Regions from separate parts of the Sporosarcina sp. P37 genome, predicted to be linked through region 2. Evidence: riboswitches for the same ligand, from Rfam matches in the RefSeq annotation. Region 2 holds a riboswitch; each other region holds the start of a gene.
What was found. Region 2 has a riboswitch for cobalamin ahead of metE (5-methyltetrahydropteroyltriglutamate--homocysteine S-methyltransferase). Riboswitches for the same ligand answer to the same signal wherever they lie in the genome.

Region 1 (2,270 bases), 1.5 Mb from region 2:
CATGGTGACTGCTGCACCGATCATACTGAAAACAGGTAAAGTAAACGTGCCCAAAACCGGTAAGGATATACCAAAAAAGAGTGTAATCACAGCGCCTACAGAGGCACCGGACGACACTCCGAGGGTATATGGATCCGCTAATGGATTTTTCAGCAGCCCTTGAAACGCAGCTCCTGAAATGGCCAATGACGCGCCAACGATTCCCGCCAGCAGTACGCGAGGCATACGGATTTTCCACAAAATATTGCTGGCGGTCGCATCCGTTTGATTCCATAGCGTCTCTATTGGTATTTTCACCGTGCCGATCGATACACCGAGCCAGATTGCCACAAGAAGTGTGGCAATCGACACGGCATAGGCGACAGCTGTTTTACTCACCGAATACCTCTGGATAGACTGCTTTCGCAAAAGCTTCTAATCCGTCAGCCAGACGTGGGCCTGTCCGGCTTGTAATATCTTCATCCAGTTGAATAACCTGATCTTCTTTAACTGCAGTGACTGTGTCAAATCCGTCGCGTGTTTTAATATTTTCCACAACGTTCGGGATATAGCTGTAGATTGCCAGAATCACGTCTGGGCTTTCATCCACAATCGTTTCCGGACTGATCATAATCCAGCCTTCTTCTGTCACAATATTTTCTGCATTAATCATATCTAGGAATTGCTGCGGGAATGTCCCTTTACCTGGAGCATAAATTTCTGGTGCATCAGAGTTTTCAACAAACACACGCTTTTTGTCTGTAATGTCTGCTGCTTTCTTTTTGATGTCTTCCACTTTTGCTTTCATATCTTCCACGACTTGATTGGCTTCTGCATTTTTATCCATTACTTTACCGATCGTTTCAATCGTTTCATATGTTTCTTCAAATGTTTTTGCGTTCTGTATAACAATTACCGGAATGCCTGCTTCACGGACTTGGTTCAATCCTTCTTCGTTTGATCCCATCATCATTTCATTTGCAAATACTGCATCCGGCTCCAATGAAATAACTTTTTCCACGTTGACTGTGAAGTCCCCTACTGTATCCAGCTTCGTCGCTTCTTCTGGATATGTATCGTTTTCTGTTACAGCAATTACTTTATCGCCGGCATCGATGCCAAACAGAATTTCCGTATTGCTGGGCAGTAATGAAATAACTGTTTCCGGTGCTTTTTCAAATGTAATTTCTTCACCAACAGCGTCCTTCAATGTATATGGATAACTGGTGTTATCTGCAGACGCTTCCGAGTCTGTATTTGTTTCTTCGCCAGCCTGATTTTCATCTGCCGGTTTTTCTTCTTTTGTACTGTCGTTTCCACACGCCGCAAGCAGTAATACCGCAAGCATCGCTGTAAGCAACAGCTGCCAAAACTTCTTCATTTGTATTCCTCCTCTGAAATGGGTAATGCATTACGCTGGCCGCAGACACGAAAAAATCCTTCGACAGTTTCGAAGGATCAGGCGGAATGAAATCAAGTGATTTCGCCCACTGTGCCTATCCTCGTAGGTTGCTGCGGAACTTCTTTTCTTAAAGGCAGGTGACCTGGCTTGTGCACAGTGCACTTACAGTGGCGGGACCGCATCGGATTTTAACCGATTTCCATTTTCATCTCTAGGAAAGAGAACCTTTTCGAAAGATATGTAATTGCACCTTATTATACCGGTAATCCCGGGGGTTGTACAGAGAGAGCCGCAGAGTTTGACGTATTGCGGAATAATGCATAGAATTCCGGCTGCAATGCCGCAGTGCCGGTATTTCGGGCCCGCACTATGGAAACAGGCCACCGCGTCATCGTGCCCTGCCAACGCGCTATTACGCTTTACGGCCGCACTGCCTGTAAACAAAAGAAGTTACACCATGCGGAAAGACGTAAAAACAGCCGCCCCATGCATGGGACAGCTGTTTGTATTTTATTTACATTCTTTCCGGTGCCTGAACGCCTACCAGTTTCAAGGCGTTGGCAATTGTTGTGCTTGCGGCAGTGATGAGGGCCAGACGTGCTTCGGACAAGTCTTTGTTTTCTGGATCCAGCACTTTGTTGGCGTTGTAGAAGCTGTGGAATGCAGCCGCCAGTTCCTGGATGTATGTTGTGACCCGGTGAGGTGCGCGCAAACGTGCTGCATCGCTTACCAGTCTTGGGAAATCACCCAGTTTTTTCAGCAGTTCCAATTCTTTTTCATCTTGCAAAAGCGTGACATGTTCAGTTGATGCCTGCATATTTTGTTCTTTCGCCTGACGCAGGATTGAGCAAATGCGCGCGTGCGCGTACTGTGCGTAATAGACGGGGTT
Region 2 (2,270 bases):
GCGTGTTGCACGAACTTCTTGTGTCTGAGGGAAACTGCCGATGGTTGTAGTTGGCAATAGCGGCAATTGGAATTTCTTCTGCTGCTTCACTTTGCGTTCGGCATATGGCAAATTACGCCTGCTGTCGGATAAAATACTGCCTGACGACGCGTCACGGACTTCTTTTCGGTTTCGTGCAGGAAGTGCATTGAAAGCTGTTAACGCTGCCTGACTTGCCTTGAAATCTCCCGTGACTTGTTCTTTGCCTCGTTGTAATGCTTCCTGAAGAATCTTGATTTCATTGACTTTCTCATCTGCAAACGCCAGTGCATGCAAGATAACAGCATCCAGATTTTGTTCAGAACGAGTTGTAACAGGCGAGTGGAGCAAACTGCAGGAAGGCTGAATCCACAAGTTTGCGGATGGAACATGTTGTTGAATCGTTTCCGTCAGCGTCAATTTTGCCTGCAAATCAGAGCGCCAGACATTCCGGCCGTCTATAATACCCGCGGCCAGTACTTTATTTTCAGGAAAACCGTACTGTTTGATGTTCTGCAGATTTTTTTCACAGCCATGGACAAAATCAAGTCCAATTCCTGCTACCGGCAGAGCGATTGTTTCTTCATAATGTTCCACGGAATCAAAGTACGTTTGCAATAAAATGTTCATTCCGTCGAGGTCTTTCGTGAGTTGTGAATAAATCTCGGTCACAGCTTTCATTTCATCACCTGAAATGGAAGTGCACAGAATAGGTTCGTCAATTTGTACCCATTGCACGCCTTCATCCTGAAGCTCCTTCAATACTTTTTGATAAAGTGGAAGTAACTGCAGAATAATTGAAGGTACGTCTTTGTCTTCATACCCTTTAGACAATTTCAGCAATGTGTAAGGTCCAAGAAGAACTGGTTTGCCGTCGATGCCGAGTTCCTTCTTTGCTTCGATGTAGGCGGCAAGCGGTTTGTTTTCTGTCAGTTCAAAGCGCTGTCCTTCATATTCCGGCACGATGTAGTGATAGTTCGTATTGAACCACTTTGTCATTTCAGAAGCGACAGCTTCGTCGTTGCCGCGCGCTATTGAGAAATACGTAGAAGTGGATACAGGTCCGCCTTTCCAATGAAAGCGGGAAGGGATAATTCCGAACATGGCTGATGTATCCAGTACGCGGTCATACAATGTGAAATCACCAACGGCGATCCAATCAATGCCCGCATCTTTCTGCTTCTTTAAATTTGCCAGACGGATTTCCTTTGTTGTACGAAGAAGTTCCTCTTCTGAAATTTTCTTCGCCCAAAATGCTTCGAGTGCACGTTTCCACTCGCGATTATCACCTATGACGGGATATCCCGTGATACTGCTTTTGACCATTTGTTAATTCCCCCTTGAAGTTTTTTTCAATAAAAAAAACATTTCTCGGGGAAATGTTAGATTGTCACGCAAGTGTAAAATACAGGCATAAAAAAGCCTGCATTCCTAGACTGCGTGTGTCTAACACTTCCCTATTCACCGTAGGATGAAGCGTCATGAAAACGGGCAGGTATCTGGCTGGACGCAATAGCGTCTTCACAGTGGCGGGACCGCTCCAAAAGTAAGGATTCCCTTTTAAGAAATGAAATTGCTTCCATTTCACCCGGTTTTCAAACTATTCAATTTAGATGATTGCCTCTAAAGCTATCACAGAGAAAATAGGGTGTCAACTTTCATTTTTCATAAAATAAACAATTCTTATTTATTAACTTGGATAAAAGTGTGATTCAGCAAGATGCAAAGATGTCCAAGAGGAACTGTTATATAACTGATAAATATTGAAAAACGATTCCTTTCTTCGAGATGTGAAAATTTTCACAATTCAGTTGAAAGTTTTCTAGACTTTAGGTATGATAAGTACTAACACATCTTCGAATAGGAAGATCACTCATCATTCATACTTCAGAAATTGAAGATCGGCTATGGGGTACCGCCGGAAACTAATGATGAACAGTGTTCACCGCTGCATGTTATACAACAGAGTGGCGCAAAAAATCTTAAGGGGTGGCTTTATTCCATGACAAACTATGAAAAAGTAGGTAAATTGCAAGTCGCAACAGAACTAGTTAACTTCGTAAATGAAGAAGTTCTACCGGGCTTAGAAATCCAAAAAGATCAATTTTGGACAAACTTTGATTCGCTCATTCATGAACTTGCTCCTGAAAACAAAGCGCTGTTAGAGAAACGCAGTGAACTGCAAAATGCCATCAGCGAATGGCACCAGCAGAATAAGGGGCAAATTGATGCTGCTAAATATAAAGAATTTC
Region 3 (2,270 bases), 1.5 Mb from region 2:
GTCTCAAGGAAGTCATGGGCGGCGGGATCGGTATGGCTATCATGCAAGGTGTGCGCCGCGGTCTCTTCTCCAATGAAGCGGGTATGGGTAGTGTACCGAACGCCGCAGCCACGGCGAACGTATCACATCCCGCGAAACAGGGGCTTGTACAAAGCCTGGGCGTATTCTTTGATACGATCATCATTTGTTCTGCAACTGCCTTCATCATCTTGCTTGGCGGTCTGTATGAATCAGGCGAAACAAACGGTATTCTTTTAACACAGGCATCAATGGCTGTACATGTAGGCGCTTGGGCACCATACTTCATCGCCGTAGCCATCATGTTCTTCGCATTCAGTTCCATCATCGGGAACTACTACTATGGCGAAACGAACATAGAATTCATTAAGGCAAACAAAGCATGGAAATTAGTTTATCAAATCCTGGTACTCGCAATGGTCTTCTTTGGAGCCGTTGCAAAAGTACAAATCGTATGGAACATGGCTGACCTGTTTATGGGACTAATGGCCATCATTAACCTGATCGTCATACTGTTACTCGGCAAAGTCGCCTTCAAAGTACTCGACGACTTCAGCAAACAACGAAAAGCAGGCAGAAACCCCGTATTCAAAGCCGCGAGCATCCCGGACTTAAAGGGAGCAGAATGCTGGGAAGAAACAGCTGAAGAAGCGGAAGAGCGGCTGCGACTGTGAAGTGATAAGAGGCAGATTGTAAGGAGTTAGTTTTTTAATTTTGCTTCCTGAATCAGTAATCAAGTGGAAAGATTTTAAAACATTATTTTCAAATGCTGAACGTTCACACAAACTATTTAGTCAAGAAGTAAAAAGTTTGATATACTATAAAATGCTGAATATCAAAAGTCGAATCGTAGTTCAGAAGATAGATTCTGAACTTCGGTTCGATTTTTGTTTTGCATGTTTGAACACAACATGTTAGGGTTATATAGGAAACAATATACTATATATAGTGTATAACGGTAATTAGATGAATTGGTACCCAACAAGTTTAAAAGGGAATCCGCGAAAAACGGAGCTGCCCCCGCAACTGAGGGCACGGACGACTGTCTTAGTAAATCCACTGCTTCGGCGGGAAGGAAAGATGGAAGGAAGATGTGCCAGCCAGTAGACCTGCCAATCGTCTCAGCAAAACATTCTTCGGGGTTGGAGAGTGAAAGCAAACAGCAGTGTTTTTTTGCCTGCCTAAACCTTTCTACTATCTGCCATACGTCAGCTGTCGACTCCCGATTTTATTGGGAGTCTTTTTATTTACCGCAAAACATCATCACTCAACTAAAGGGAGCGGATATAATGGCTATTATTCAAGAAACAGTCGGACTTCAGCTATTGATGGAAAATTTACAAGAGGAATTTGGAAAGAAGCAAATTGAGCCATTGATCGAAGCGAGTGAGAAATTTCAGCAGCGTCATCCCGCGAGTTCCGCTGCGGAGTGGACGAATGCGATGGTGCTCGAATCATTGAGCCGTATTGATGAAGCAAATGCGTATTGGACATTCGTTGCTGCACGTATTTATTTATTCGACGTCTATGCGAAACAAAAAACCTTGCGCGGTGCAGATGTTTATGCCGATTTTGCGAAAAATGTAGAACGATTAGTGGAGCAGGGACTTTATACGCCTGTTCTGACGGAGAAATACAGCCGGCAGGAGCTGCAGGAAATCGGCAAATTGATCGACCCTGCGCGCGATTTATTATTCACTTACATCGGTTTGAAAACATTGGTGGACCGTTATGTAACGGTGAATTTCAAAAAGCAGCCGGTCGAGCTTCCGCAAGAACGCTGGCTGATCATAGCGATGACGCTGATGCAGGATGAAACGGAAGATCGCATCCATAAAATCGGCGAAGCATACTGGGCGATGAGTAATCTGTACATGACGGTGGCTACTCCCACATTATCAAACGCAGGGAAAATGCACGGCCAGCTGTCGAGCTGCTTTATCGATACAGTCGATGATTCACTGCAAGGTATCTATAGCAGCAATACGGATATCGCGAATCTGTCGAAATTTGGCGGCGGCATCGGCGTCTATATGGGGAAAGTCCGGTCCCGCGGTGCTTCCATTCGGGGATTTGAAGGCGCGTCCAGCGGGGTGCTTCCGTGGATCAAGCAGCTGAACAACACGGCAGTAAGCGTCGATCAGCTTGGCCAGCGCCAAGGGGCAGTGGCAGTTTATCTGGACGTATGGCATCAGGATATATTCACATTCCTCGATCTGAAGCTTAATAATGGCGATGACCGTTTGCGTGCC

Region 1: linked by a shared signal. The riboswitch ahead of SporoP37_RS11665 (ABC transporter substrate-binding protein) and the one ahead of metE (5-methyltetrahydropteroyltriglutamate--homocysteine S-methyltransferase) in region 2 are both predicted to bind cobalamin.
Region 3: linked by a shared signal. The riboswitch ahead of SporoP37_RS11275 (ribonucleoside-diphosphate reductase subunit alpha) and the one ahead of metE (5-methyltetrahydropteroyltriglutamate--homocysteine S-methyltransferase) in region 2 are both predicted to bind cobalamin.

What each region holds. Positions count from the first base shown of each region.
Region 1 covers NZ_CP015349.1:2,273,975-2,276,244, reverse strand. Annotated here, with positions in the region: gene SporoP37_RS11670 (FecCD family ABC transporter permease) at 1-378, opposite strand, end outside; gene SporoP37_RS11665 (ABC transporter substrate-binding protein) at 371-1,360, opposite strand; cobalamin riboswitch at 1,497-1,625, opposite strand; gene argS (arginine--tRNA ligase) at 1,896-2,270, opposite strand, start outside.
Region 2 covers NZ_CP015349.1:725,300-727,569, reverse strand. Annotated here, with positions in the region: gene metE (5-methyltetrahydropteroyltriglutamate--homocysteine S-methyltransferase) at 1-1,344, opposite strand, end outside; cobalamin riboswitch at 1,492-1,626, opposite strand; gene SporoP37_RS03810 (malate synthase G) at 2,021-2,270, shown strand, end outside.
Region 3 covers NZ_CP015349.1:2,189,751-2,192,020, forward strand. Annotated here, with positions in the region: gene SporoP37_RS11265 (alanine/glycine:cation symporter family protein) at 1-692, shown strand, start outside; cobalamin riboswitch at 973-1,149, shown strand; gene SporoP37_RS11275 (ribonucleoside-diphosphate reductase subunit alpha) at 1,347-2,270, shown strand, end outside.